2 regions of the Paraburkholderia aromaticivorans genome follow, and region 2 is predicted to be linked to the other one. Evidence: predicted binding sites of a transcription regulator. Region 2 holds the regulator's gene; the other holds the start of a gene.
The links. Region 2 encodes HrcA, which represses chaperone genes, less so after heat shock. Its sites were predicted from a motif close to TTAGCACTCNNNNNNNNNGAGTGCTAA; they were not measured.
Positions count from the first base shown of each region.

Region 1: a site for HrcA is predicted at 7,656-7,682, ahead of CJU94_RS21695 (co-chaperone GroES). Genes of this name have one in related genera too.

Region 1 covers NZ_CP022990.1:427,527-442,664, reverse strand. Annotated here, with positions in the region: gene CJU94_RS21730 (ABC transporter ATP-binding protein) at 1-384, opposite strand, end outside; gene CJU94_RS21725 (ABC transporter permease) at 444-1,415, opposite strand; gene CJU94_RS21720 (ABC transporter permease) at 1,458-2,438, opposite strand; gene CJU94_RS21715 (ABC transporter substrate-binding protein) at 2,452-4,056, opposite strand; gene CJU94_RS21710 (porin) at 4,484-5,713, shown strand; gene CJU94_RS21705 (DUF3088 domain-containing protein) at 5,808-6,152, opposite strand; gene CJU94_RS21700 (acyl-CoA dehydrogenase family protein) at 6,196-7,413, opposite strand; gene CJU94_RS21695 (co-chaperone GroES) at 7,706-7,996, shown strand; gene groL (chaperonin GroEL) at 8,015-9,655, shown strand; gene CJU94_RS21685 (hypothetical protein) at 10,130-10,357, shown strand; gene CJU94_RS21680 (pyridoxamine 5'-phosphate oxidase family protein) at 10,398-12,455, opposite strand; gene CJU94_RS21675 (glutathione S-transferase family protein) at 12,489-13,130, opposite strand; gene CJU94_RS21670 (LysR family transcriptional regulator) at 13,241-14,167, shown strand; gene CJU94_RS21665 (porin) at 14,215-15,138, opposite strand, start outside.
Region 2 covers NZ_CP022989.1:584,706-599,843, reverse strand. Annotated here, with positions in the region: gene tldD (metalloprotease TldD) at 1-783, opposite strand, end outside; gene CJU94_RS02605 (carbon-nitrogen hydrolase family protein) at 904-1,755, opposite strand; gene CJU94_RS02600 (YhdP family protein) at 1,885-6,072, opposite strand; gene glnE (bifunctional [glutamate--ammonia ligase]-adenylyl-L-tyrosine phosphorylase/[glutamate--ammonia-ligase] adenylyltransferase) at 6,259-9,051, shown strand; gene recN (DNA repair protein RecN) at 9,106-10,776, opposite strand; gene CJU94_RS02585 (NAD kinase) at 10,849-11,751, opposite strand; gene hrcA (heat-inducible transcriptional repressor HrcA) at 12,095-13,114, shown strand; gene hemH (ferrochelatase) at 13,295-14,365, shown strand; gene CJU94_RS02570 (RNA-binding S4 domain-containing protein) at 14,374-14,781, shown strand.

The DNA.
Region 1 (15,138 bases), on a different replicon from region 2:
GACGGCACGTTTCCACGCCGCGGCTTTGGAGAGGCTTTCGTGCTGGCGCAACGTTTCGACGATCTGCGCGCCGATCGAGAGCACCGGATTGAGCGACGTCATCGGCTCCTGGAAGATCATCGAGATCTGCCGGCCGCGAATGTCCCGCATCTCGCGCGGCGGCAGATCGAGCAGCTCGCGGCCGTCGAAACGCAGGCTGCCCGTTACGCGCCCCGGCGTGGGCACGAGGCGCATCAACGAAAGCGCGGTCGCCGATTTGCCGCACCCCGATTCGCCGACCAGCGCCAGCGTCTCGCCTTGCGCGATATCGAAACTCAGGCCGCGCACCGCCTCGTGCGCGCCGAAACTGATGCGCAGGTCGCGTACTTCAAGCAGGTTTGCCACTGTGCATCCTCGAATACGTTGTTGGCCGCGTGATCGGCCGGGTAGTCAGACAGCCGGGGTCAAACGCGTTCGCGCAGGCGCGGATTGAGCGCGTCGTTCAGGCCGTCGCCCAGCAGGTTCAGCGCGAGCACCGCGAGCACGATGGCCGCGCCAGGAACGGCGGTCAGATACCATGCGGTGCGCAACGAATCGCGGCCGGCGCCGATCATGCCGCCCCAGCTGACCACGTTGGGATCGCCCATGCCGAGAAACGACAGCGACGACTCGATCAGAATCGCACTCGCCACCATCACCGACGCGGTCACGATGACCGGCGGCAAGGCATTGGGCAAAATCTCGCCGAAGATGATGCGCGCGTTGCTGAACCCCTGGCTGCGCGCGGCGAGCACGAAGTCCGCCTGGCGCAGCGAGCGGAACTCCGCGCGCACGATCCGCGCGACGGTCGGCCATGAGGCGATCCCGATCGCGAGCGCGATGATCGTCACACTCGGCCGGCCGATCGCGACGATCACGATCACCAGCAGGAACGACGGCACGGTCTGAAAGAGTTCGGTGATACGCACCAGCACGTCATCGATCACGCCGCCGAAGAATCCGCCCGTCGCGCCGACCAGCGTGCCGATCACGAGCCCGATCCCGGCCGACACCGCGCCGATCAGCAGCGATACGCGCGTGCCATGGGCAATGCCCGCGGCCACGTCGCGTCCGAGCGAATCGGTGCCGAGCCGGTATTGGGCGTCCGCGCCCGGCCATTCGAACGGCGCCGCCACCATGTCGAGCGGATCGCCGGGAAAGAGATGCCCCGCGCTCAGCGCGAGCGCGACAAAAGCCGCGAGCAGCACGAGCCCGGCAAGCGCGGACGGGTTGCGCAGCAAGGCGCGCCAGACTCCGCGCCCCGCCGCGCCGCGCTGTGGCACAGCGGGCGTGCTGCCGCGGCGCAGGCCGAACAGCGTACCGGCCAACTGGCGCCGCCACGCCGATGCCGCCGGTTCGGGCGGCGTGGAAATCAGATTGGAAGAATCGGAAGCCATGTCATCCCTTCGGGAAAAAGCGAGTGACGTCGACGCGATTTATCACGCGACGCGGGGGTCGAGCCATGCCTGCAGCAGATCGACCAGCACATTGGCGATGATCACCAGCAGCGACGACAGCAGCAGCACGCCGAGCAGCACGCTAAAATCGCGCGCCATCACGGCGTCGAGCGCAAGCCGCCCGAGGCCGGGCCAGCTGAACACCGTCTCGGTCACCGCGGCGCCGCCCAGCAAGGTACCGAAATGAATCCCGACGATAGTGGTGAGCGGCATCAGCGCATTGCGCAGCACATGGCGCACCGTGACACGCCACGGATGCAAGCCCTTGGCCTGCGCGGTGCGCACGAAGTCCTGACGTTGCACTTCCAGCATCGCGGCGCGGGTCAGACGTGCATAGATCGCGACGAAGAACGTCGCCAGCGTGACGGCCGGCAGCAGCACGTGCCGGGCTGCATCGGCGAAATAGGCGAAGCCGTGCAGTGGCACGCCGAGCGTGATGTTGCCGCCACTGGGCAGCCAGCCCAAATGCACCGAAAACAGCACGATGGCGAGTAGTCCGATCCAGAAGCCCGGCGTCGAATAGAACAGCAGGGCCAGCACGGAGAGCACACGGTCCGGCCACTTGCCGGCCCAATGCGCCATGACCGCGCCGAGCACGACGCCCGTCACAATCGCGAACGACAACGCCACGCCCATCAGCAGCAACGTATTGGGCAGGCGCGAGAGGATCAACTGCATCACCGGCATGTCGTAGCGCGGCGAATAACCGAGGCTGAAGTGCGACAGATGCGCAAGGTACGACCACAACTGGTGCAGCACCGGCTGGTCGAGGCCGAACTTCGCGCGCAGCACCTGCATGGTTTCCGCGGTCGCCGAGCCGGATTCGCCGGCGAGCACGTCGGCGGCGTCGCCCGGCATCAGCTTCAGCAGGAAGAAGTTGAGGATCACGATACCGATCACCGTGGGCAGCGCCTGCCACGCGGTACGCCGGAGAATCGCACCAAAACGCAAACCTCGACTCATCGTGCCGCTCCAGTCATGCGCTTAGATAGACATCCGCGAGATTGCCTTCGAGGCCTTGCGCGGACACCGTGTGGTTGTGAACACGCCGGTTCGCCAGCGTGACCATGCGCGGCGCGACGAGGTTGAGAATCGGCAGCTCGCGGTAGACGATCTGCTGGAACTGCTGATACAGCACGACGCGTTTGCTCTCGTCGGTTTCGACCGCGGCGCTTTCGAGCAGACGGTCGACCTCCGGATTGCTGTAGTGCGGCGCATTTGAAAACGGCACACCCGGACGGATATTCTTCGACCAGTAGAGACGCTGAACGCCCACGCTCGGATCGAATAGCGTATTGACGCCGATACTCGTGAAATCGAACTGGCGATCGGCGTACACGCGCTTCAGGAACGCGGGCAGGTCTTGCGAGCGAACCGTGACGTCGATGCCGACACGTCCGAGCGCCGATTTGACGTAGTCGGCCTGGCGCCGGTACATGTCGCCGTACGGCAGGAAGTCGTGCGTCAAATGGAAGCGCACGCCGCCGTCCTTGCGCGGATAGCCCGCGGCGTCGAGCAGCTTTTCCGCGTTGCCGATATCGAACGCATACGGTGCGAGCCTGGCATCGTGATAGGGCGAGCCCGGTGTGATCGGCGTGGGCGACACGTCGGCATAGCCATAGGCCACCGTGCGCTGCACGACCTGCGGATTGATCGCATGGGCGATGGCCTGGCGCACGCGCAGGTCTTTGAGGATCGGATGATCGAGATTGAAGTCGATCTCGGCGAGCGGATCCAGAAAGCGATAGCCGCGCGTTTCGAGCGCCAGTTGCGGCAATTGCGTGAGGCGCGGCAGATCCGTGAGCGGCACCGGATTCTCGCCGCCCAGATCGAGCGCGCCGGTTTCGAACGCGGCGGAACGGGCGGCCGCATCGGGAATCACCTTGAACACGAGGCTGTCGATGTACGGCTTGCCCGCGTCCCAGTAGTCCGGATTGCGCTCATAGACGATGTTGGCGCCCCGCGTCCACGATTTGAAACGGAACGGCCCGGTGCCGATCGGCGCGTTGTTGTGGGGATTGGATAGCGGATCGCCCTGCGCATACAGGTGCCGGGGCACGATGGGCGACTCGCCGGCCGACAGCGCTTTCAACAGATACGGCGCCGGCTTCGACAGCTCGATCACCGCGGTGCGCGCGTCCGGCGTGGCGACGCTCGTCACATTCGCAAACGTGCTGCGGCCCCGCGGATGCACCGACTTGAGCAGATCGATCGAAAACGCGACGTCGGCCGACGTGAATGGTTGCCCGTCGTGCCATTTCACGTTCTGCCGCAGGGTGAAGGTGTACTTCAGGCCGTCGGGGCTGACGGTCCACGCGGTGGCCAATTGCGGTTTCGGGCGCAAGTCGAAGTCATAAGCCAGCAAGCCTTCCAGCACCTTGGAACTCGCGACGAGCGCGGGTCCGGTGGTCTGAAAGATCGACACGAGCACAGGCGGCTCCGGATTGATCAACATGTTCAGCGTGCCGCCCCGTTTCGGTGCGCCGGCCTCGCCCTGGGCGAGCGCCAGCGCCGGCATGCCGGCCGTCGCGAGCGCCACGCCCGATGAAATAAGAAATTCGCGTCGATTCAACCGTGCCATGTAATCCAGATCCTTATGCCGATGTTTCGGGCCTCGCCGGCCGAATGGAATGTTGTCGTGTCGGCCATGCTGCTGCCGCAGCGCACACGATAAAGCGGCAATGCCGGTAAAAGAACCAATCGTTATGCATATGCAAAGCACTGTGCGGAGGAAAGGCCCATTGGCGGTTGTCGCCTTTCCTTTCGTTACGTCGCGGGACGACCGTTGCGCCAGCATACAAATAAGGATTGCGTATCTATTTTCCGGTGCTCGCGTTATCGCTAAAAAATCGGTGTTTTAGCGCGCAGTCGAGATAAATCGTCGATATCCATATCGAATTTGATTGTTTGTTTCATCGATTCGTTTTGCTTATCGTTTCTCGCCCGATTGAAGATTCTCCCCGGGCAATCACTTCTCCGACACGTCCTCAAAAACGATTCAAACAACCATGAAAAAACTGCTCTTCGCTTTCAGCGTTTCATCTCTCATGGCCGGCACGGCCAGTGCTCAAGGCAGCGTCACGCTGTACGGGATCGTGACCGGCAATGTCACGTACTCGAATAACGCACAGACGGCTGCAACGTCGCCCTCCGGCAAACCCAAAGGCGGCTCACAGGTGGCGCAATTCGATAGCGGGTCGTCGGGCCTCGCGTCGAGTCGCTGGGGTCTGAAAGGCGTAGAAGATCTGGGCGGCGGATTGAAGGCCCTGTTCCAGCTTGAGAACGGCTTCAGTGTGAACAACGGCGCAATCGGGCAAGGCGGCACGGAGTTCGGGCGCCAGGCGTGGGTCGGCGTGAATGGCGGCCGCTACGGCACGTTCACGTTGGGGCGCCAGGGCGACACCTCGGTCGAATTCGTGTCGCCATTGATCTACGGATGGTACTGGGGCAACCTCGCGATTCATCCGGCCGACTATGACAATCTGAACTTCACCCACCGGATCAACAATTCGCTCAAGTACCTCTCGGATTCCTTCAACGGCTTGCGTTTCGGCGCGCTGTACAGCGTGGGTGGCGTGGCTGGGAATGTCACGCAGAATCAGCTGTGGTCCACCGGCGCCAGCTACACGGGCGGAGCGTTCGCGATCGCGGCGTCGATCGTCAATGCGCGCAATCCGAATACCTCGCTATACGGCACCAATGCCAATGCGAGCGCCACGGGCAATAACCTCGGATCGGCAGGTTCGGCAACGGCCGCCGAATCCAATCCGGCCATTGCCGGCTTCGCATCGGCGAACACGCAACAAACGATTTCCGTGGCGGCAACCTACACGGCCGGCCGCGCGATTGTCGGCGCGGCCTACTCGACCACTCAATTCCGCGGACTGGGCTCGAACTCGTCGTTGAACACGCTGCACTATAGCGGCTCGACGAGGCTGAGCACCGTCAGTGCGAGCCTGCGCTTTCAGGCCACGCCGTTCCTGCGATTCGGCACGTCATTCGACTATACGGAAGGCGGCAGCGTGAACGGCAAGGAGAGCGCCAAATACGAACAGTTGAACCTTGGCGCGGCGTATTCGCTTTCCAAAGCAACCGACATTTACGTGACCGGCGCTTATCAGCACGCGAGCGGCACCGACTCGTTGGGACGGCCGGCGGTCGCGGCAATCGGCTATTTGACGCCGTCCACCACCAGCAACCAGGTGGCTGTCTCGGCCGGTATCAAGCATCTGTTCTGAAGCAAAGCAGAAGACCCCGGTCGACTACCGGATCGGGGTGCATGCCGTTATCGCATCGAGACGCGTCAACGGCATGCACCCCGCTTCAGTTCCGTCAGTGCACTTTGGGGAAACCGTGACGCTGTGCGAGCAGATCGAGAATGCGGCGCGTATCCGTGACGAAACGCCGGTTGCCCAGCGTCTGGGCATCGGCGGGCGCGGGCTGCCCGTCACCGAGAATCAGCACCGGCAGGCTCTGGTGTTCGGCGTCCAGCGCCTCGATCAGCTCGGCACGCGGTCGCGGGAACGGCAGCCGGCGAATGTCGAGACGGGCGTTGCGCGCGGGGTCGCTCGCCAGTAAACCTTCGATGGGTGCGCCATCCGGACAGATAAAGCGCTCGCCCGGATGGTCCGGATCGGTAAAACCCGGCTCCAGCAGTAACAGCAGATCTCGGCTCATGGTGTGCCCTGTTCGATCAAGGAGGTGAATGGCGCGCAGTGCGTTAGAACACGCGGCCTTCGGTTAGATGCGTGGTCACGCCGTTCAGCTCGTAGTCGCCTATCACGCGCGCCTTGTGCAGCAACGGGTTGTGACTGAAGATAGTGCGCAGATTGCGCCAATGACGGTCGAAATTATGAGCGCGGCCAGTGGCCGATGCCCCGCCAATCTCGAACAGACGCTCGCCGGCATAAAGCGCCAGCTTGCTGACCACGAGTTGCGTTTTTGCGGTGGCCAGCGCGCCTTCCAGCACCAGCTCTTCCGCATTGGGCGCGCTGCTGTGGATTGCATTCGCCGAGCGGTCGAGCGTGCGTGCGTTGGCCGCCACCAGCGCATCGATCGACAGGCTGTGCGCCGCCAGATCGCCGACCACCTGCTGCACGAAACCGTCCTCGCGCGCCGACGGTGCCGGACTATGCAGCACCGGCCGGCCGTATTGCGTCACATAGCGGCGCGCATCCGCGAGAATGTTCCGCACGATCCCCGCCGCGACTGTCACCAGATGCAATTGCCGCACTGCGCTGCCATGCCGGCCGGCAAGCGACGTATAGCCGCGTGTCGCGATCTCGTGAGAAAAGACCTGCACGTTGTCGAGCACGAGCGTGCCGCTTGCGGTCATGCGCTGCCCCATGCCGTCCCAGTCGTCGAGTACCTGCAACCCTTCGCGCGACACGGGAATCACGATCGACACTTTCTCGTCGCGTTCGTCCTGCACGTTGATCCGTGCATAGTCGGCGAATGCGGTGCCGGTCGAATAATACTTTCTGCCCGTCACGCGGAAGTGCTCGCCGTCGCGCGCGAGCTTCGTGACGATTTCGCCCGGCCTCGCCGTACCCAGCTCCGTCGACGCACCGCCGAAGATCGCCCCTTGCCGTATGCGTTCGATCTGCGTGTCGTTGAAGCTGGAGCGCGGCGATAACAGCAATTGCTCGGTCTGGTCGAAGTGAATCCGCAATGCGTGCGCCACATTCGACTCATGCGCGGCCAGCGTGGCGATCACGTGAAAGAGATCTTCCAGGCTTCCCCCCAGACCGCCCCACTCGACCGGAAAACGGAGCACGCCCAGACCGGATTCGCGAAACAGCCTGAAGCCGTCGAATGGCAGCTCGCGCCGCACCTCACGTTGCGCGGCGTCTTCGCCAATCGCCTGAGCCAGTGCCGGCAACCCGGCGAGTGCCGCTTCGAGCCTGGCGCGCGCCGTGGTGTCCTGAGAGACCTGCATGCGTTGATTCCTTATAAAAAACGCACGGATCGCATTCGATCCGCCTGGTTTGAGTGGGGAGATTGATCCGGCGCGCCGTCAGGCCATGCCGATATGACGGACCAGTATAGGGACGCGGCTCTCCGCGCAAGACCAGCGAATCGAGCTATGAATATGCGCGATTGTGAAATGCGAATTGCCGATAAGGATCGATGAATCCGTTATTGGAGCAACGCACGCCTCGTTTCTATACTCGATCCCGGTCAGCACTCACCAACGACGAGTGCCAGAAATTAACCGTGGAAATCGAACCATGAGCCTACGTCCCTTGCATGACCGCCTGATCGTCAAGCGTCTCGACCAGGAAAACAGAACCGCTTCGGGCATTGTGATTCCCGAGAGCGCCGCGGAAAAACCCGACCAGGGCGAAGTGATCGCCATTGGGCCGGGCAAGCGCGATAGCGACGGCAAACGCATCGAGCCCGATCTGAAAGTCGGTGAACGCGTGCTGTTCGGCAAATACGCCGGGCAATCGGTCAAGGTCGACGGCAATGAACTGCTCGTGCTGCGCGAAGAAGATGTGGTCGCAGTCGTCACTCAATAACGAACGGAGCGTCTAACCATGGCAGCAAAAGAAATCATCTTCAGCGACGTCGCCCGCTCGCGGCTGGTCGAAGGCGTCAACATTCTCGCCAATGCGGTCAAGGTCACGCTGGGTCCGAAAGGCCGCAACGTGGTGCTCGAACGCAGCTTCGGCGCGCCGATCGTCACCAAGGACGGGGTGTCGGTGGCGAAGGAAATCGAACTGTCCGACCGTGTGCAGAACATCGGCGCGCAGCTCGTCAAGGAAGTCGCGTCGCGTACCAGCGACGCCGCGGGCGACGGCACCACCACGGCGACCGTGCTCGCTCAAGCCATCGTGCGCGAAGGTCAGAAATACGTCGCGGCGGGCCTCAACCCGCTGGATCTCAAACGCGGCATCGACAAGGCCGTGGTCGCCGCAATCGACGAGCTGAAGAAGATCAGCAAGCCGACCACCACCAGCAAGGAAATCGCGCAGGTCGCGACGATTTCGGCCAACGGCGAAGAGTCGATCGGCCAGCGCATCGCGGAAGCAATCGACCGGGTCGGCAAGGAAGGCGTGATCACCGTGGAAGACGGCAAGTCGCTCGACGACGAACTCGACGTGGTGGAAGGTCTGCAATTCGACCGTGGCTACCTGTCGCCGTATTTCATCAACGATCAGGACAAGCAGGTTGCGGTACTCGATAACCCATTTGTGCTGCTGCACGACAAGAAAGTGTCGAACATCCGTGATCTGCTGCCGATCCTCGAACAGGTCGCGAAAGCCGGCCGCCCGCTGCTGATCATTGCGGAAGACGTGGAAGGCGAAGCGCTGGCCACGCTGGTGGTGAACAACATTCGCGGCATTCTGAAGACCGTGGCGGTGAAGGCGCCGGGCTTCGGCGACCGTCGCAAGGCGCTGCTCGAAGACATCGCGATCCTGACAGGCGGTCAAGTGATCGCTGAAGAAACCGGCCTGTCGCTCGATAAAGCGACGCTCGCCGAACTGGGTCAGGCCAAGCGCATCGAAGTGGGCAAGGAAAACACCACCGTGATCGACGGCGCGGGCGACAGCAAGAATATCGAAGCACGCGTCAAGCAGCTCCGCGTGCAGATCGAGGAAGCGACTTCCGACTACGACCGTGAAAAACTGCAGGAACGCGTCGCGAAGCTGGCCGGCGGCGTGGCGGTGATCAAGGTGGGCGGCGCAACCGAAATCGAGGTCAAGGAAAAGAAGGACCGCGTCGACGACGCCTTGCACGCCACGCGTGCAGCCGTCGAAGAAGGCATCGTGCCTGGCGGCGGCGTCGCGCTGATTCGCGTGAGGCATGCAATCAGCGGCCTGAAGGGCGTGAATGCGGATCAGGACGCCGGCATCAAGATCGTGCTGCGCGCGCTCGAAGAACCGTTGCGCCAGATCGTCACGAACGCCGGCGAAGAAGCGAGCGTGGTGGTCGCGAAGGTGGCGGAAGGCACGGGCAATTTCGGCTACAACGCCCAGACCGGCGAATATGGCGATCTGGTCGAGTCGGGCGTGCTCGATCCGACCAAGGTCACGCGCACCGCGCTTCAGAACGCGGCTTCGGTAGCCGGGCTGCTGCTGACCACCGACGCCACCGTTCACGAAGCACCGAAGGATGCGCCGGCCGCGGGTCAGCCAGGCGGTCCTGGCGCGGGCAGCCCGGGGCTTGATTTCTGAGAACTCGCCTCACCCGCCTGACACCAGGCGATTGACTCAGGAAGCACGGGCCGGTTGCGCTTCACGGCGAACCGGCCCGTTGCGTTTCCGCTTTCCTCACGCGGGCGTGACAGGCCACGATGCGTGTCCATAGCAGTTATCGCAATCCTGGCATTTCACGTCCGTTGGTGTGAACGCTCGTTCGTCCGTTCGCTTGCATCCGCGAGTCGAGCTACACCGTCAGGACGCGTCCAATGATGTGGACACCGCTGTGTAATCGTGGCCCGGCGCCCCCGGTTTAGCCCACCCGTCATCATTTCGAGCGTATTGGTACGCCTGCTCTAATCCGCGCCTCCCGTGCTGGCCGCGGCTCTCGCACACTCATTCAGCGTTTCTGCAACAAACTAAATATTGCGGTGCAGCAAAATAGGGCTAAACTCGGGTCAGGAGTCTGCGATTTGCGCTCACGGTCGTGCTGCGACGGAGGAATGTGCCATGACGACTCATGAGGCTTTACACGGTTCGAACACACCGGTTCTGCATGTCTTCGAGCAGGACGGCGGATGGCATTGGGGTATTACGACGCCGCGCGCAGCGGGGTCCGGATTCAAGGTGGTGGCGTTCAGCAAGGAAACCTTTCCGATCGAGGCCGCGGCCCGTAGCGACGGCGATCGGGCACTACGCTGCCTGTCAGGCGCCGATGTCCGCGAGTCGACGCATTGACGTCTCGCGCGTGATATCGGCCGGCGCTATCGCTCGCCGATCAGAGGTCCAGCGTTACCCCTGCATCCCCACCGGCATCCGCCGCAGCCGGATGCGACATACAGATCAGCGCCGCACCGGGTTCGATCTGCGCTTCGACTTCACCCTCGTACTCAACCTTTCCCGCCAGCACACGCGTCGAACACGTACCGCACACACCCGAGCGGCAACTCGACGGCGCGGCAATGCCGTGCGTTTCGGCAAGCTCCAGCAGGTTGCCGTCGCGCGGAAGCCACGGGATCGTGCGCGCCGAACGCGCAAACGTCACCGGTACGCTTTCGGCGCCTTGCACCGGCGCATCCCGTGCGCTTGTCTCGTCCCTCGCCGGCGTACGCCTGACGCTCGCCGGACCGAACGCTTCGAAGCGAATACGCTCATCCGCGACATTCAAGCCACGCAGTCCTTCGTAGAGGTCGCGCATGAACGACTCGGGCCCGCACAGATAGAAATCGTAGTCGTCGAAAAGCAGCGCGCGTTTCAATGCATCGATGCTGATGCGTCCACGCGATACGCCGCCGGCCGGTCCTGAACCAGCGCTATCGAAAAGATGCAGCGAAAGTGCCGAATTGCGTGCCGCGATCTGCTTCAACTCCACACTGAAAGGACGTTCGCGATCGTTGCGCGCGCCGTGAAAGAAAAAAAGCCGCCGCGCTTGCGCGCCGTTATCGCGCGACGCCGCCAACGCATGCCGGAGCATGGCGATCATCGGCGTGATGCCGATGCCGGCCGAAATGAAAACGGCGGGCCGCGCGCTGTCTTCTGCGTAGATGAACGCGCCGCGCGGCTTCATGGCTTCGATCTGCACGCCGGCAACCAGATGCTCGTGCAACCAGTTCGAGGCGACGCCTTCGCGCTTGACGCTGATCCGATACCGCTGCGGATCGTGCGCGTCGGAAAGCGTGTAGGTTCGCGTCAGCGGTGTGTCGAAACCCGGCGCCGGCACGCGAATCGGCAAAAACTGCCCCGGCTTGTACGGCGGCAACGGCGCACCGTCGATCGATTCGAAGTAGAAGGAACGAATCGACGGCGTTTCATCGACTACCGCGGCAACCTTGAGCGTGCGCCAAGGCGAGGCCACAACCGGCTTGCGCAGCGCCGCAGCGAACTGCGGGGCAAACTCCACGTCGGACCAGCGAAACGGCAATGCGCCCCGGCTGCGCCGCACTTCCCGCACATGAAAACGCACGAGCCGTTGCGCGCCTTCGAACGCCGCCAGTTCCGCGCCGTCCCAAACGACTTCCGCATCCGCCGCAACGTAGACCAGATCACCGCTCGCAAAGTCGATGAACAGCAAGCCGGCGCGCGGATCGTGGATCAGGTTGCCGATCGTGTTGAAGAAGTTATTGCCGCTGAAGTCGGGCGTCGTCAGCGTGTGCTCATCGTCGATACGCACGAAACCGGGCGGCCCGCCGCGATGCGACACGTCGACGCCGCGAGCGAGACCCGCGTCCTCGTCAAGATTCGCGCTCGCGATGAAAAACGTATCCGCGCTCGCCAGTAACGCGCGGTCGGCGTCGCTCAGTTGCGCCGCTATGTCCGGCGGCGTGGAAGACCGGGACGCGCCGCCCTCCACCCAGCTCGGCGACCGGCTCTGGATGTACTTCGCGCAGTTGCCGAAGCTCTGTTGAACCTCGAGCGTCAACGCGGCGCCGTCCACGGAGGTCACCACACCGTTGATCCGGTTACGGCGCCGTGTCTGCGGCTGCAGCCCAAGACCTCCGATCATCGCGCCCTTGCGCCAGCTGCCGGCCAGGGGGTCCCCGGCCAGCACGCCGCCTTCGATACGCAGCGTGCGCGCATCCGGCGACGACACGAAACCCGGCGCGCCCGCGCGCATGGTCGCCCACGGCTGCCCGTGCGCGTCGATACCGCCGAACACCATGAACGGCTGCCCGGCGAAGAACTGGCGATGCTGGTCCGGCATGGCGCGGCGGATTCCACGGCGTCCCGACGACTCCGCCTGGCTTCTCACTCCCGCGCGCTGCTGGGCGGCGAGTTCGGCCGCGTGAAACGGCGAGGCATCGGCGCCCCAGCCATTCAAAGGAATAAACGTGGACATCGTCGGACTCCGTTGACGTCAAGTATCGGCTGCTCACCCGGCGAGCAGCCCCGCCTTCGTCGACGGCATGGCGACGAACCGCGGCAACGCCTCGACACGGCGCAGCCACGCACGAATGTTCGGATACGGTTCGAGCGACACGCCGCCTTCCGGCGCATGCGCGATATAGGTGTGCGCCGCAACGTCGGCAATCGTCACCTGATTGCCCGCCGCGAACGGCTTGTCCGCGAGTTCACGGTCGAGCACCTCGAACAGCTTCGCGGCGATCTTCTTCGCGTTCTCGTGATCGAGCGGCGCGCCGAATACGGTGACGAGCCGCGCGGCGCAAGGGCCGTATGCGATCTGCCCGGCCGCGAGCGACAGCCAGCGCTGCACCGCGGCAGCGCCGAGCGGGTCGTCCGGCAACCACGAGGCGTCGCCGTAACGCTTTGCCAGATACACCAGAATCGCGTTCGAATCGAACAGCGTCACTTCGCCGTCCTGAATCGTAGGCACCTGTCCGAACGGGTTGAGCGCCAGATACGCGGGCTTGCGGTTCTCGCCGGCCTTCATATCCAGCTCGACGACTTCGAACGGCAGGCCGAGCAGCGTCAGAAAGAGCTTTACCCGATGCCCATGGCCGGATAGCGGCGTTGTGTACAGGCGGATCGGCTGGGCGGGTTGGGCAGCGGGCATAACAGGCTCCATGAAGCGTTAAGGGATGGAGCGAGCATAATGCGCACGAGCGCCTTCGCAGAAGCCCGATAATCCGGGAAACACAATCAATCGAAGATGGACAATCCACCATGGCCGACGTACGCGACGTAAACCTGAACCGGCTGGCGATCTTCGTCGCGGTGGTCGAGGCCGGCTCGCTGACCGCCGCGGCAGCGCGTCTGGGCCTCGCCAAAACGATGGTCAGCACGCACATGCAGCGGCTTGAAGCCGAGGTGGGCGCGAGCCTGCTGGTCCGCACCACCCGCCGGCTCGGTCTGACGGAACCGGGCCGCGCGTTCTACGACGCCAGCGTGAAGATCCTGCGCGCCACGGAAGAAGCGCTGACGGCGATCGGCGGAGAAGCGGCGCCCGTGCGCGGCACCTTGCGCGTCAGTTCGCCGATCGATTACGGCTCGCTGGCGGTCGCGCCGGCACTCGTCGAACTGCGCCGCGCGCATCCGCAGCTCAATGTCGAATTGCTGTGCACCGACCAATATGTGGATCTCATCGCGGACGGCATCGACGTGGCGATCCGCCTCGGCCGGCTGGCCGATTCCAACTACCGTGCGGTGAAGCTGGGCAGCTTCGTCAAGTGGATCGTCGCGAGCCCGGAGTTCGTCGAGATATGGGGAGAGCCGCAAACGCCCGCCGAACTGTCGGCCATGCCCTATTGCGCGCTGACGGTTCTGCCGCACCCGCTGACGCTCGAATTGCGACGCGGCAATGGCGAGCGCAACGGCGACGGCGACGCCGAAAGCGTGCGCTGCGAAAACGCGTTTCTGGTGAACACGGCCAATGCGTGCCGCTCGGCGACCCTCGCCGGCGGCGGATTCGGGCTGTTGACGGATTTCTCGATCGGCGCCGATGTCGCCGCGGGCCGGCTGATCCGCCTGCTGCCCGAGTGGGCGAGCGAACCCGCGAGCATTCAGGCGGTGTTTCCGCCCACCAGCCATCCGCCGGCAAAAGTGCGGGCGCTGATCGAGACGTTCAAGAAGCAGCTCGAACGCACATCGTGATGGAGCGAGCGGTTTCCGTCACACGGAAGACCGCCCTTCGCTGCCTGTCAGAACGAATGCCGCATGCCGATCCGCACATCGCTCTGCGTGTTCGACGAGGACGGCGTGAAGCTGTAGCCGATCACCGCGTTCACGCCATCGGAGGCGCGCAGATAATCGCCGGAAATATAGACGTCCGTGCGCTTGGACAACAGGTAGTGCAGCCCGAGCGAGCCCTGGTTCCAGTGATTGCCCTCGAACCGCGTGTGCTGATACCCGCCGTACAGCATCAACGCAGGGGTGAACGTGTAAGACGCGCCCAGCTCATAGACCTGCATATGCGAGGTTTCGCCGAGACCCTTGATCGTCGTGTACGTGAAGTCGCCGCTCAACATGACCTTGCCGATCGTATAGGCCGCGCCCACTGCGAACGCCCCCTGCTTGTCGACCGGGAACGCCGTCGAGCTGTACAGATCCGTCACCGCGCCGGTGGCCGGATCGACGGACACGGTCGGCTTGCCGAGGAACGTGCGCGTGCCGATCATCGCGTACGGGTCGAATGCATAGATGCCGTAGGGGTTGTTCAGCTGCGTATAGGCCGCGCCCATGTTGAACGCGCTGTGCTCGTAACGCGCGCCCACGCTCCACGCGCTCTTGTTGTGGAAGTCGCCGGCGGTATTGCCGAACGAATACATGCCGCCGAACGAGAAGCCCGCGTAGTCGTTGGAGAGAAACTTGACCGAATTCGGCAACCGGTCACCGTTCATCCGGTCGAAGTCGCCCTGATGAATCGCGTAGCCGCTCGCCCATGACGAGATGTTGTAGAGGTAGACGAACTCTTCGGTCATGTCGAGCTGGTTACCCAGCGACAGGGTGCCCCAGTTGTTCTTCAGGCCGACATAAGCCTGGCGGCCGAACTCCGCTCCGCCGAATCCGAGCTGCCCGTTGCCCAGGTGAAAACCCGACTCCAGTACGAACACGGCCTGCAGACC
Region 2 (15,138 bases):
TGGTCCGAGCACGACTGTCATCGCGCCGGCCGGCGCCGGACGGGCCTCGAGGTTGACCAGCGCCGCATGCACGGCGTCGTCGACGTAGCCCGACAGCACCTCGTCGGTGAAATAGCCGTAGTCGAAACGGCCGCCGCCGCCGCCGCTGCCGATTTCGCGGCGGCCGTTCTGCTCGGCGATCACCGTGACCGACACGCGCACGAGCGGCCGGATGTCGGCCGCGAAGCCGCCGTCACTGCGCGCGACGAGCACCACGTCGTATTCACCGGCGAGGCCGGCCATGACTTGCTGGATGCGCGGATCGCGGCCGCGCGCCATCTTTTCGATGCGCTCGAGCAGCTTGACCTTGGCGGTGGCGTCGAGCGAATGCAGCGGATCGGCGGGCAGGTACAGATCGCGCCCGGCGATGCCGGTCAGCGACGAGGCCACCTTGATCTTCTGCTTGCCGCCGCCCGCCTTGGCGATCGAGCGGGTGGCGAGCGCCGCCTGGCGGATCGCTTCGGGCGACAGGTCGTCCGAATAGGCGAACGCCGTGCGGTCGCCCGACACGGCGCGCACGCCGACGCCCTGGTCGATGCTGAAGCTGCCGGACTTCACGATGCCTTCTTCGAGACTCCACGCTTCGCTGCGCGTGTACTGGAAATACAGGTCGGCGTAGTCGATCTTGTGCGTGAAGATGTCGGCGAGCGTGCGGGTGAGCAGGGCTTCGTCGAGACCGTAGGGCGTCAGGAGAATGTCCTTGGCGGTGGCGAGATTACGGATACCGGGTTCGATGATGTTCATGCGAAGTATGTTCTGCTCAATACGAAGGATTCGGTTAGCGCCTCTGTCACACACTATGTGAGTAGCAGGCGCCGCAGTTTCAATGTCACGCGCAGGGATTTGTCCACTGGGTCAGGTGAGTCAACTGAGCACGCGGTGACGCCAGGCGGGCAGACTCTGTCGCACTTCGTCGATGCGCGCACGCTCGAGATTGCCGGCGACCACGCCTGCGCCCTCGTCGCGCACCGCGACGATTTCGCCCCACGGGTCGATCAGCATGCTGTGGCCCCACGTACGGCGGCCGTTTTCGTGTTTGCCGCCTTGCGCCGCGGCCAGCACGTAACACTGGTTTTCGACCGCGCGGGCACGCAGCAGCATTTCCCAATGCGCGCGGCCGGTCGTGTAAGTGAACGCCGACGGCACCACGATCAGCGCGCAGTCGCCCATGCGCCGGTACAGCTCCGGAAAGCGCAGATCGTAGCAGACCGACAGGCCGACGCGGCCGAACGGCGCCTCGAAACTGCGCACTTCGCCGCCGGGGCAGATGGTGCGGGCTTCGTCGAACGATTCCTCGCCCTTTTCGAAGTTGAACAGGTGGATCTTGTCGTAGCGCGCGGCCTCGTTGCCCTGCGGATCGAACACCAGCGTGGTGTTCAGCACGCGCGAGGCTTCGGGCGACATCAACGGCAGTGTGCCGCCGATCACCCAGACCTGGTGGCGGCGCGCGGCGTCCGCGAGAAAGCGCTGGATCGGTCCGTCCTGATAGGGTTCGCGCACGGCGAGCTTGTCCGTGTCCTTGAAGCCCATGAAGCAGAAGTACTCCGGCAGCAGCACGAGTTGCGCGCCGCCGGCGGCGGCTTCGGCGATCAGACGCCCGGCTTCGGCGAGATTGCGTTCGCGATCCGGCGTGCTCACCATTTGCAGCGCGGCGACACGGAAGGCGCTTTCCAGGAACCCGCTGGACGCGGTTGAAGAGACGAGTGTTTCGCTCATGAGCGTTTCGGAAAACTCCCGGCAAGGCGGCGGCGCGCACCGCTTGCGCCGCAAACGTCGTTCAAGACTGGCTGGGGCCGCGGGTGCGGCACGGCGCCTGTCTGACCGGGCAAAGGGTCGATTACAGGCTCAGTGCGCTTCCACGGTCGAAGCCGGAGCGTCCATCTTACCGCGATCGCTCGTCACCCGCTCGACGTGCGGTTTCGACCACGATCCGGTGATCGCATACTCCCGCGCGAACGCGTGCGAGATCGACTGGCTGAACGCCAGATCGGCCACCAGCGCGCCGAGCCCGAGCAGCGGATTGATGACCGTCGCGGCGATCACGGCGGCGCCGGCGCTGACCGTCGGCACGATCTGGACGTGCAGATCCTGGGTTTCCTGGGCGAGATCGACCGAGCCCTTCATTTCGGCGCGCGCCGGGGCGGTGACCATCTCGAAGTTCTCGGTGCGGCCAATGCCGTTGTGAATCTGCGCGGTGCCCGTGACGTGCTCGAACGGCAGGCCTTCGCCGATCACGTCGCGGAAGTTCAGGGTGGCGAAGCGGGCGAGACTTTGCAGGCTGAGCACGCCCAGCAGCTTGGCGACGCCCGGATCGACCTTGAGGATCTGGCCGTGGCGCAGGTCGACCGCCAGATTGCCGTTGAGCGTCGGATAGTCGATCCTCGCCGGGCCGCCTTGCCACACCATCTTGCCCGACAGCGAGCCGTTGCCCGCCTTGAGCGTGCGCGGCTGGCCGAAGCGCTCGAGCAGCGCGCCGGCGTCCTTGATGTCGAGCTTGAAATCGAACACGGTGCGGCGCGGCGTGGCTTCGTCGGCGCTATTGCCGAGTTCGGTCGCGGTGCGCCAGTTCGCGGTGGCGCTCAGCGTGGCGGCGGGATTCGTAATGTCGAGCTTGTCGAGTTGCCAGACCGGCACGCCGTCTTCGTCGAAGTTGTGCGCGTCGACTTCGAGACGGCCGATGTTGTGGTCGCGCACGATCAGTTCGTTGACCACCAGATCGATGGACGGCATGTTCTGCGCGGGCGCCGACATCGCCTGGCCGAGCAGGTCCTTGTCGGTTGCCGACGGAATCACCACGCGGGCAAAGCGCGCCTGCAGCGTGCCGGGCGACTCTCTGGTCGGGCCCGGCAGCCACGACACGTGGCCGGATACCTGATTCGAGGCGATATTCGCCTGCCACGTGCGATCCGCATGCGACGCGCCGACGATCACGCTGTCCCAGTGACGCTTGAGCAGCGTCAGCGTGTCGATGTGCACCGCGAAGCGGCTCGGCAGGAATTGCGTGACGGTGGGATTCGGCGCGGCCGGCGTCGCCGCGGGGGCGGGCGCTTCTTTACCGCGCATTTGCGTGACCAGCGCGCGCCACGCGTCCGCGTCGAAGGCGTCGAGATCGACGGCGGCGATCACGCCTTCGGACGGCAGGTCGGCGGGTTTGTTCACGCCGACCGCGCCGCGCACCACCGTTGGCGGCATTTTCGGCTGATAGCGCAGCAGATAGGCGGCGGCGACCGGGCCGAAGGTGAGGTCGGCGCGCTCCAGTCCCGCTTCGCCCGGCGCGCCGGAAGGGCTGACGGCGAAGCGCAGCGGCAACGGCGTGCCGACCGGCTTGTTGAACGGCGCCGGGAAGTCGAGCGCGAGGCCGCTCAGGTCGGAGTTCGCGGTCACTTCGGGCAGCCGTCCCTTGGCGCCGCGCACATTGAGCGCATAGGGCGCGTTGCCGCTCATGCGGGTGAGCACCTGGGCCGCCGGGCCGTGCAGATCGAGTCCGCGCGCCGCGTCGACGGCGATATGGCCGCCGAGGTCGAGCGCATACGTGCCGTCCCGCTTCAGGCCGCCGTTGGCATGCACGTCGCCGCCGAGGAATTGCCCGGAGAGCCGGTCCACCTGCGCCGTGTACTCGGTAAAACGCACCTTGCCCTTTAGTTGCGACAGCGGCGGCACGTTCTCGACGCTCAAGCGGTTGTTCTGGAAGCCGACCGCGCCTTCCACGGCGATATGCGGCTTCGGCGTGCGCGGCACCGTCAGCTTGAGCGCGAGTGACGCGGGCCCTTCGGCGCGCACCTTGTCCGTCTCGTGCTTCGCCATGATGCCGAGCGAGCTGGCGTTCACGTAGTCGAGCATGTCGGCGAGCGGCCCGTGGCCGTCGCCCTTGATGACGAGGCTCGACGCCTTGGTGCCGAGGTCTTCGATCCTGCCGTTGACGCCGGTGAGCGCGACCTGCTTGTAATGCGCCCGGTCGATGTCGAAGCGCATCACGTTCTGCTTGAGTTCGAACACGCCGTCAATGCCGTCGAGCGCCGGCCACACGTTCGGCGTGCCGTTCTTCATCTTGCGCGGCGGGTAGGGCGTCGGATCGAACTTGCCGCCCTTGAACGGCGCGACGATATGGAACTGCCCGGCGCTCGGGTCGCGCGAGTAGGGGAACCTGGTCAGGTCGCCGTGCACTTCGATGGTCGCGCCGTGCGACATGCCGGCCTGCAAGCCGTGGCCCAGATAGATGCGCAGCTTCTCGCTGATGCTGGTCGGCAGATAACGGGCAATGCGCGGCACCTGCGCGCGCTGGAAGTCGGCCTTCAGATCGAGCGAGCCGCGCCCGTGGCCCGGGTTGCTGTAGTCGGCGGTGGCGGTGGCCGCGACGTCGGCGTTCGAGACGCCGAAATCGGCCAGCTTCACGGTGAAGGCAGGGTGGTTCTCGCCCGGCGCCTTCGGCGTGATAGTCCAGTCGGCGCGGCCATGCAGACGGTCGAGCTTCAGGCGCGGATCGTCGAAAACGCCGGGCAGCGTGATGGCGACGTTCGAGGTGTCGAGCAGGGCGGTGCCGCGGGTTTCATCGGCGTCCACGTTGCCCCACAGATTTTCGATACCGGGAATGCCCGCGCGCGGGTGATTCAGCGGCGTGAGCCCCGGCGGCGGTTCCTGGGCGGCGACGCTGATGCCTTGCAGATCGCCCTTGAAACGATAGCGCTCGATCGGTTCGGCACCGCTCGGACGGCGGTCGCTGCCCGCTTCGCCGGACTCCGGCCTGCCGCGCTCGACTTCGATCAGATAGTTGGCGACGAGGCCGCGCGGGTTGTAGCGCAGCAGATTGTTCAGGAGGCGCCTGGGAAGAGGCAACGCGCGGCTGAATTCGGCCAGGATCCCCAGGTCGACGCGATCGCCGCTCACGCTGACCAGTTGCCCGTGTTGCTGCGAGGCGGTGCGGTAGCGTCCGTTCAGTGTGTTGAAGGCGAGCATGCGCGTGAGCGGCGTGCCGTCGTCGAGCGGCGGCTGGCCGAGTTCCGCGTGCAACTGGCTCAGCTGCAGTTTGTAGTCGCCCTGTTCGGCTTCGAGGCGCCACGAAAAATTGGCCACCGGGACGAGCAGCTTCGGCTGTGTCGGGCGCACCCGCAAGGCGACGTCGGTGCCGGCCAGTTGTCCGCCCGCCGACTTCATGCGGCCCTCGGCGAAGTCAATCCAGATGGCGTTGTCGATGCGGCCGGCAAACGTCTCGATCGGGAAATCGACGTAGCGCGCGAGCGTCGGCAGATCGACCGGGCCGGTCGAGACGTACACCTGGCCCGTCCAGTTGATAGGCTTGCCAATGGCGGAGAGGGGCGCGTGCCGGAAATTCGTACGGAAATCGAGCGGGCCGTGCAGGACCTGGCCTTCGGCGGGCGCCTGCAGCGCCAGCCGGTGATCGTAGCCGTCGTTGAGAATCGCGATCCGGATATCGCGCAGGGCCAGCTCCGGCGCGTCATGCTGCGCATCGCGCCAGCGCAGCACGCCGCCGCGCACCACGATTGCCTGTTGGCGCAGTAGCCAGGTGGACAGGATGTCGTTGCCGCTGTGACGCGTCGGCACCGGCACGCCCGCCACCGAGAGCACGCCGTCGCTGCTGCGCGACACCAGCACGTCCGGCTGATCCACGATCAGGCTGGACAGCGCGGGGCGAAACTGCCACAGCGACTTCCACGAGAGCGTGGCGGTGGCATGCGGAATCGTCAGCGCGGTTTTGCCTTCATGATCGCGGATCACGAGATTGGTGACGTCGAGGCCCGGCTGGAAGCCGCTCCAATAGGGCGCGAGTTTGCCGATGGTGAACTGTGCGTGGAGCTTGTCTGAAACGATGGCTTCGATACGCGGACGGAAGGCGTCGGCGCGCGGCAGCACCACGTAGCGCAAACCGAGAAACAGAGCCGTCGCAACAAAGTACAGGACGAGCGCGATCGCGAGGACCACGTGTAAGGTCCGGCGCAGCACGATATGGTCGCTTCCGCTCACAGGCCGGACCTGCCCGGTTTCGTGAGGGTCGGCGGATTCGTTTCGCTCGGACATGCTGCGGCGGGTGGGCGTATGGTAGTTTTGCGAATTAACGACGAAATGTAACACACGGGATAGCGTGGGCGGACTTCCTGCAAACCCTGTCTGCGCGCCGTCTCGCGACCTGCGCGAGGCTGCCGCGCCGGTGTGCTACTGCGAATTGAACCACGCTGATCAAGCAACGAGCGAGCCAGACCCTTGATGACAGACGCCACTCTCCTGAGTTCCAGCTATTCACACTACGCGGCGCGTGCCGCGGCGGCCCGTCCGCAACTCGTGGCGCAGGTGGCGGCGCTCGCGTCCGCGCCGCTGACCCGGGAGCGTATCGACGCCCGTTTCGACGCGCTGTGCGCCGAAGCCTCCGGCGCGAGCAGTGCGCCGCTGAGTGAAGATGCACTCAAACGGGCGTTGCGCCAGTTGCGCACCGAAGTGTTTTGCGCCGTGATGGAGCGCGATCTGACGGGCGCGGCGGACGTCGCCGAAGTCACCGGCGCAATGACCGATCTCGCCGAGACGACGATCCAGCGGGCGCTCGCCGTGCTGTCCGCCGAACTCGAAGCGCTCTACGGCGAGCCGCGCGGACCGCACGGCGAACGGCTTGCGCTCGGCGTGGTGGGCATGGGCAAGCTCGGCGGGCGCGAGCTGAATGTGTCGTCGGATATCGACTTGATCTTCATCTATGAAGAGGACGGCGAGACAGCCGGCGGCCAGCGCTCGTCGATCGCCGTCCAGGACTTTTTTACGCGCCTCGGCAAGCGCCTGATCGGCGCGCTCGCCGAAGTCACCGCCGACGGCTACGTGTTCCGGGTCGATATGCGGCTGCGGCCGAACGGCGACTCGGGACCGCTCGTCTGCAGCCTCGGCATGCTCGAAGAATATTTCTACGTGCAAGGCCGCGAGTGGGAGCGCTACGCGTGGATCAAAGGACGTCTCGTGTCCGAAGGCGCGAGCGAAGCGGCGCAGCGGCTGCAGAAGCAGCTCGACGCGATCGTCACGCCGTTCGTCTACCGCCGCTATCTCGACTTCGGCGTGATCAGCGCGATTCGCGCGCTGCATCTGCAGATTCGCCAGGAGGCGCAGCGGCGCGCCTCCATGCGGCCCGACAAGGCCGACGACATCAAGCTCGGGCGGGGCGGCATCCGCGAAATCGAATTCAGCGCGCAGGTGTTCCAGTTGATCCGTGGCGGCCAGGACGCGGGCTTTCGCGTGCGGCCGACCCTGGCTGTGCTGCGGCACGCGGCCACCCACGGGCTGATCGACTCGTCGGTCTGCGTGAAGCTCTCGCAGGCGTATCGTTTCCTGCGCGAACTCGAACACCGTCTGCAATACCGCAACGACGCGCAGACCCATGCCATGCCGGTCGCGCCCGAGGAGCGCGCGGCGCTCGCGCGCGCCATGGGCTGCGACGACTACGCAACGTTGATGGCGAAGCTCGATGCGCACCGTGAATTCGTCGAACAGCAGTTCGATCAGATTTTCGCCGACAAGGTGAGCGGCCGTGACGGCTGCGGCGCACCCGAAGACGGCGCCGCCGCGTGGGTGTGGAGCAGCGCCCTTGCCGACGACAGCGCCGACGAAGTCCTGCAGGCGCGCCTGACCGAACTCGGCGTGGCCGAGCCGGGCGAACTGCTGGCGCGGCTGCGCGCGGTCTGGCAGTCGTCGCGCTACGCGGGGCTGGCCGAGCGCAGCCGGCAGCGTTTCGACATCGTCGCGCAACGTGCGCTTGAAGCCGCCCGCACGCTCGAGCCCGCCGAACGGCGCGGCGATACCGTGGCGCGCTTCTTCGACCTGCTCGAGGCGGTGAGCCGGCGCGGCGCCTATCTGGCGCTGCTGACCGAATATCCGCAGGCGCTGCATCGCGTGCTCTCGGTGCTCGGCGGTTCGCGTTGGGCGGCCGGCTATCTGATCCGGCATCCGCAATTGCTCGACGAACTGCTCGACGACGAGGCGATGGACAGTCCGTTCGACTGGCCTGAATTCAAGCGCACCTTGCGCCTGCGTCTGGCCGCCGCCGACGGTGTGGAACAGCAGATGGACCTGCTGCGTCACGCGCATCAGGCCGAAGTGTTCCGCATTCTGCTGATCGATCTGGCTGGCAAGCTGAGCGTCGAACACGTGAGCGACCGGCTGTCCGAACTCGCCGACGCGGTGCTCGACGTCACGCTCGAAGCCGTCTGGAAGCAGTTGCCGAAGCGCCATCGCGATGTGCCGCGCTTCGCGGTGATCGCGTACGGCAAGCTGGGGGGCAAGGAACTGGGTTACGCATCCGATCTGGACGTGATCTTTCTCTATGACGACCCCGACGATGCCGCGGCCGACGTCTACTCCACCTACACGCGTCGCCTGATCACCTGGCTCACCACCGCCACCGGCGCGGGCACCCTGTTCGACGTGGACTTGCGGCTGCGGCCGAATGGCGAGTCGGGTCTGCTCGTCACCGATCTGGACGCGTTTCGCCGTTACCAGTTGCGCGAGGGCGACGCGGCCAATACGGCGTGGGTGTGGGAGCATCAGGCATTGAGCCGCGCCCGTTACTGCGCGGGCGACGCCGAGATCGGCGCGAAATTCGAGGCCATCCGCGAACAGGTGCTGACCACGCCGCGCGAAGCGGCGTCGCTCGCCACGGAGATCGTCGAGATGCGCGAGCGCGTGGAGGCCGGACATCCGAACCATACGGCGCTCTTCGACCTGAAGCACGACCGCGGCGGAATGGTGGATATCGAATTCACCGTGCAGTACTGGGTGTTGTTGCACGCGGCGAGCGATCCCGAACTGATCCGCAATACCGGCAACATTGCGCTGCTGCGGGAAGTGTCGCGCTTCGGCCTGATGAGCGAGGCGGAAGCGGAGACGGTCGGCGCGGCGTATCGCACCTACCGCAAGCTGCAACACCAGCTGCGGCTCGACGGGATGGAGAAGGCGCGGGTCGAGCCGGCGCTGGTGGCGACCGAGCGTGAAGCCGTGCTGGGGCTGTGGAAGCGCGTGTTTGGCTGAAGGCGCGGGTTGATCGCGACGGATGACGGGGGATGTCCCCCGTCTCGCGAAAAACTAGGCCGCCAGCATTTCCTTCGCGTGCTTGCGGGTGGTCGGGGTGATCTCCAGGCCGCCGAGCATGCGTGCCACTTCTTCGATGCGGCTCGCCTTGTCGAGCGAGTTCACGCTGCTGACCGTGCCGCCTTTGCCGTTGCCCGCTTTGGCCACCTGGAAATGATGGTCGCCGCGCGCGGCGACTTGCGGCAAGTGCGTAACGCATAGCACCTGGCGCTGTTGGCCGAGCTGATGCAGAAGCCGCCCGACCACTTCGGCGACGCCGCCGCCGATACCGGTGTCCACTTCGTCGAAAATCAGCGTGGGTGTGGGGCTCGCGGCGCTTGCGATCACCGCCAGGGCGAGGCTGATCCGCGCCAGTTCTCCGCCCGAGGCGACCTTCGCGAGCGGCCGCAGCGGCACTCCGGCATGGCCGGCGACGCGGAATTCGACCTGTTCGAGCCCATGCGCGCCACCTTCGGGCAGCGGCACCAGCGCGACTTCGAAGCTGCCGCCTTTCATCGACAGTTCCTGCATGCCCGTGGTGACCGCCGCGCCCAGTGCCTTGCCCGCCTTGGCGCGCGCCTTGGACAGTTTCTTCGCCTCGGTGAGGAAGTCTTCCCTGGCCTTGGCTTCGGCGGCGTGCAGGCTGTCGAGGTCGGCGGCCGCGTCGAGCGCGGCCAGTTGCGCGCGACGCGCCTCGTGTTCCTCAGGCAGCGTTTGCGGCTGCAGACGGAATTTGCGCGCCGCCGAATGCAATGCGTCGAGGCGCTTTTCGACCTGCGCCAGCCGCTCCGGATCGAGTTCGAGCTTTTGCGCGTAATGGCTCAACGAATAAGCCGCTTCCTGCAGCTGGATTTCGGCCGGCTCGAGTGCGGCGAGTACGTCGTTCAAAGCGGGATCGATTTCCGCCAGATCGCGCACCTTCGACACGATCGAAGACAGATGCGTGATCATCGCCTCGTCCGATTCGGACAGCGCGCCGAGTGCGCCTTGCACGCCGTCGATCAGATTGGCCGAATGCGACAGCCGCCGATGCTCGGCGTTGACCTCTTCCCACTCGCCGGGCAGCGGTGCGAGCTTGTCCAGTTCGGCGAGCTGCCAGGCGAGCCGCTCGCGCTCCAGTTGCAGCTCACGGTCGCGCGTTTGCGCGTGCTCGACCGCCTGAACCTTTTCGCGCCATGCCCGCCATGCCCGCGTGACGGTCGCCGCGGTGTCGGACAGGCCCGCGTGCGTGTCGAACAGTTCGCGTTGGGCGTCGGGACGCATCAGCAACTGGTGCGCGTGCTGGCCATGAATATCCACCAGCATTTCGCCGACCTCGCGCAACTGCGCGAGCGTCGCGGCCGTGCCGTTGATAAAGGCCCGCGAACGGCCGTTGGCATCCACCACGCGCCGCAGCATTACGGTGCTGCCGTGATGCCCGTCGGCACCGGTCGTGCCGAGCGCCTGCTCGTCGAGCCAGTGCTCGAGCTGCGCGTGAGTCTCGAATTCGGCGGTGATGTCCGCACGGCTTTCGCCGGTGCGCACGACGTTCGCGTCGGCGCGGGCGCCGAGCGCGAGCGCCAGCGCGTCGATCAGGATCGACTTGCCGGCGCCGGTTTCGCCGGAGAAAACAGTGAAGCCGCTGTCGAATTCGAGATCGAGCGCGGCGACGATGACGAAGTCGCGTATCGAGAGGTGGCGAAGCATGGAGGTCGTCTGGTGAGCTGGGTAGTCAGGGTTCGGCAGCGGCGGCGTTCGCGTTCCGGGTGTCCTTGCCGCTCAGGGCTTGGGGTCTTCTTCGTGCGACGGGTACTCGTTCCAGTGCAGCTTCTTGCGCAGCGTGGCGAAGTAGCTGTAGCCGACCGGATGCAGCATCGGCACTGTATGGCGCGAGCGGCGCACTTCGATCGTGTCGCTCAGTTCGAGCGAGGTGAACGACTGCATGTCGAAATTGACGTTCACTTCACGCCCCGAGACGATCTGGATGCTCACCTTGGAATCGTCCGGCAGCACGATCGGACGGTTCGACAGCGCGTGCGGCGCGATCGGCACCAGCACGATGCCTTGCAACTGCGGATGCAGAATCGGCCCTTGCGAAGACAGCGCGTAGGCGGTCGAGCCGGTGGGCGTAGCCACGATCAGGCCGTCCGAGCGCTGGTTGTACATGAAGCGGCCGTCCACCGAGACATGCAGTTCCGCCATGCCCGAGAAGCCGCTGCGGTTGACCACCACGTCGTTGAAGGCCAGCGCGTGATAGATCGGGGTGCCGTCGCGCATGATGCGCGCTTCGAGCAGCACGCGTTCTTCGCGTTCGAAATTGCCGGCCAGCATTTGCGGCACGATCTCGCGCATGTCGGAGATCGGAATGTCGGTGATGAAGCCAAGCCGCCCGTGGTTGATGCCGATCAAAGGCGTGCGGTATGGCGCCAGCTGGCGGCCGATGCCGAGCATGGTGCCGTCGCCGCCCAGCACCACGGCCACGTCGGCGCGCGCACCGATCTCGGCGGGACGCAGCGCCGGGTAGTCGGTGACGCCGATCTCGGCGGCGGTGTCGGCTTCGAACACGACCTCGAAGCCGCGCTTTGCGATGCACAAGGCGAGCGCGGTCAACGGCTCGGCGATGCCCGGCGTATTGTTGCGCCCGACGAGCGCGACGGTCTTGAACTGGCTGGTCACTTGCATGCCGGCATTACACCATAGGTAGGGCCTGAAAAGAACCGTAGACAGACCCCGGTGGCGGCCCGGCCCGCGCGGGCCGCCAGCGCATCTCGCGATTATCGTTAGAATGGTGAAGCCTTGATGACATGCGCGCCGGTTAAAGTGCAATGAGGTACCGGCCGCCGGGCGGCCCGGAAGGCGGTCCGCCCGGTGGTCCGCGCGATGATCCGCAACGCGCCGGGCTGAACGCCGGCCAACGGGCCGGACCGAAGGCAACGTGCCGCAGCGGCAAGCGGTGGCGCGTTCGTCAGGGATGGGCGCCCCTAGCGCTCGCGGTAGTCGTGCCATTGAGCTAAAATTTTCCGTCATGCTAGATCCTCGCGCACAAACCCTCCTCAAAACGCTGATCGAGCGCTACATCGCCGAGGGTCAGCCGGTCGGCTCGCGCACGTTGTCGCGCTATTCGGGCCTCGAACTGAGTCCCGCAACCATCCGCAACGTGATGTCCGACCTCGAGGACCTGGGGCTCGTGATCAGTCCGCATACTTCCGCAGGCCGCATTCCCACGCCGCGCGGCTACCGCCTGTTCGTGGATACCATGCTGACGGTGGAGTCCGCCGCCGACGAAGAAGCGGTGATGCGCACCGTGAAGACCACGCTGCAGGCGGGTGAGCCGCAGAAAGTCGTTGCTGCGGCGGCAAGCGTGCTGTCCAATCTGTCGCAGTTCGCGGGCGTGGTGCTGACGCCGCGGCGCAGCCACGTGTTCAAGCAGATCGAGTTCATGCGTTTGTCCGACAAGCGCATTCTGCTGATCATCGTCACGCCGGAAGGCGACGTGCAGAACCGCATCATGGCGACCCAGCGCGATTTCTCGCCGTCGCAACTGGTTGAAGCCTCCAACTACATCAACGCGCACTTCGCGGGCCTCTCGTTCGACGACGTGCGCCGCCGCCTGCGCGAAGAAATCGACGAACTGCGCGGCGACATGACCACGCTGATGCACGCCGCCGTCACGGCCAGCACGGACGAAGCCGACACGGGCGAGACCGTGCTGATTTCCGGCGAGCGCAACCTGCTCGAAGTGGCCGACCTGTCGTCGGACATGGCGCGCCTGCGCAAGCTGTTCGATGTGTTCGACCAAAAGACTAGTCTCCTTCAATTGCTCGACGTGTCGAGTCACGCGGCCGGCGTGCAGATTTTCATTGGCGGCGAGTCGAACCTCGTGCCGATCGAGGAAATGAGCGTGGTCACCGCGCCTTACGAGGTGAACGGAAAGATCGTCGGCACGCTGGGCGTGATCGGACCGACCCGCATGGCCTACAACCGCGTGATTCCGATTGTGGACATTACCGCACGCCTGCTTTCCCTGACTCTGAGCCAGCAGTAGAAACAGCTTTCTTCGACTCCCGGCCGCGCCGGTTTCTGCCGCAAATAATGCGTGACGGCGCGCGGCTTGCCAATTGGCCGAATGGCCAGGGGTGTCCGGCGGACCGGTGCATGAAACACGCCGCTATAATGGTTTCCACCTGAACCGATACTCCGCCTACACGGGTTACCCCTGCTGCCTATGCGCTTCGACCTCGAGCGGCCTTCTCAGAACGCCACGTCACATCGTGTCGCGGTGCTGCTGATCAATCTCGGCACGCCCGACGCGCCGACGCCGCGCGCGGTCCGCCGCTATCTCGCGCAGTTTCTCTCCGATCCGCGCGTGGTCGAAATTCCGGCGCTGCTCTGGCAAATCATCTTGCGCCTGCTGATCTTGCCGTTCCGCGGCCGCGCCTCCGCCAAGAAGTACGCCACGGTGTGGATGCCCGAAGGCTCACCGCTGCGCGTGTTCACCGAGAAGCAGACCGAAGGCTTGCGCCATCTGCTGCAACTGAACGACTACACGGTGCTCGTCGATTACGCGATGCGCTACGGCACGCCGGGCATTCCGGCCATGCTGAACCAGCTCAAGCTGGCCGGCGCCGAACGTGTGCTGCTGATGCCCATGTATCCGCAATATTCGTCGTCCACCACCGCCACCGCGTTCGACGAGGCCTTTTCGGCCCTCAAGCGCATGCGCAATCAGCCGGAAATCCGTACGGTGCGCCAGTACGCCGATCATCCGGCCTACATTGCGGCGCTTGCCGCGCAGGTTCATCACTATTGGCATCAACACGGCCGGCCGGATTTCGCCTCGGGCGACAAGCTGGTGCTGAGTTTTCACGGTGTGCCCAAACGCACGCTGGATCTTGGCGATCCGTATCACGAGCAATGCCAGCAAACCGGCGCGCTGCTGATGCAGGCGCTCGAACTGACGCCGGTGGAGTGCCGCATCACCTTCCAGTCGCGGTTCGGCAAGGCAGAGTGGCTGCAGCCGTATACCGCGCCCACGCTCAAGGAGTTGGGCGCGGCGGGCGTGCGGCGCGCCGATCTGTTCTGTCCGGGTTTTACTGCCGATTGCCTCGAAACCATCGAGGAAATCGGCATGGAAGTGCGTGACGAGTTCCTCCATGCGGGCGGCCAGGATTTCCATCGGATTCCCTGCCTGAACGCCTCGCAGGCGTGGATTGCCGCGCTGGGCGAAATCGTCGCGCAAAATCTGCAGGGCTGGCCGGTGCAGGCGCTGCCCGTACCGCATACGACGGGAGCTTGAGCGGGCTCATGAACTACCGGATTTCGACCGAAGCGGGCGCGAAACTACGCATCGACAAATGGCTTTGGGCGGCGCGCTTTTTCAAGACGCGTTCGCTCGCGGCGGCGGCCGTCGAAAAAGGGCATGTGCGCATTGACGGCGTCAGTGTCAAGCCGGCCAAAGACGTGCGGGTCGGCGACCTGGTCGAGGTCGAGATCGAACGGATTGTCTGGCAGGTGGCGGTGCTGGGCGTGTGCGACGTGCGTGGCCCGGCGAGCATCGCGCAAACGCTTTATGCGGAAACCGAGGAGAGCAAGGTGAAGCGGCAGGTCGAACAGGAGCGGCGCAAGACGTATCGCGAACCGGCGGCCGCATTGCACGGCCGACCGACCAAACGCGACCGGCGCACTATCGACAAACTTTCAGGTGGGGGTTGAACAATTGTTCCATGGTCGCGTGCACGCCACCATATTCGGTAGTGCGGTCGTTGACAGCCCCGGACATGCAGATGGTCGTGGTGCCCGCAATCAGAACCAATGCGACCACCGAGATTGCAAAGGTCAGTTTCACGGTACTCCCCTCGGGAAGGTTCAGGATAAAGACGGGCGAATCGGGTGAAATTGCAATATGTCGGAAAGGCTTACGTCAGATTAGGGTTAACGCGTCTTTTCCGGTGCTTTGTTGGAGCATAGGCCACTTGCCGTCCGCACTCAATCTCAATCTGATTGCGTCGCATTAATGGTTGTAACCGGGCATTTCCGCCGCCCAGCCTTGGTGCGAAAAGATCCGGTAGA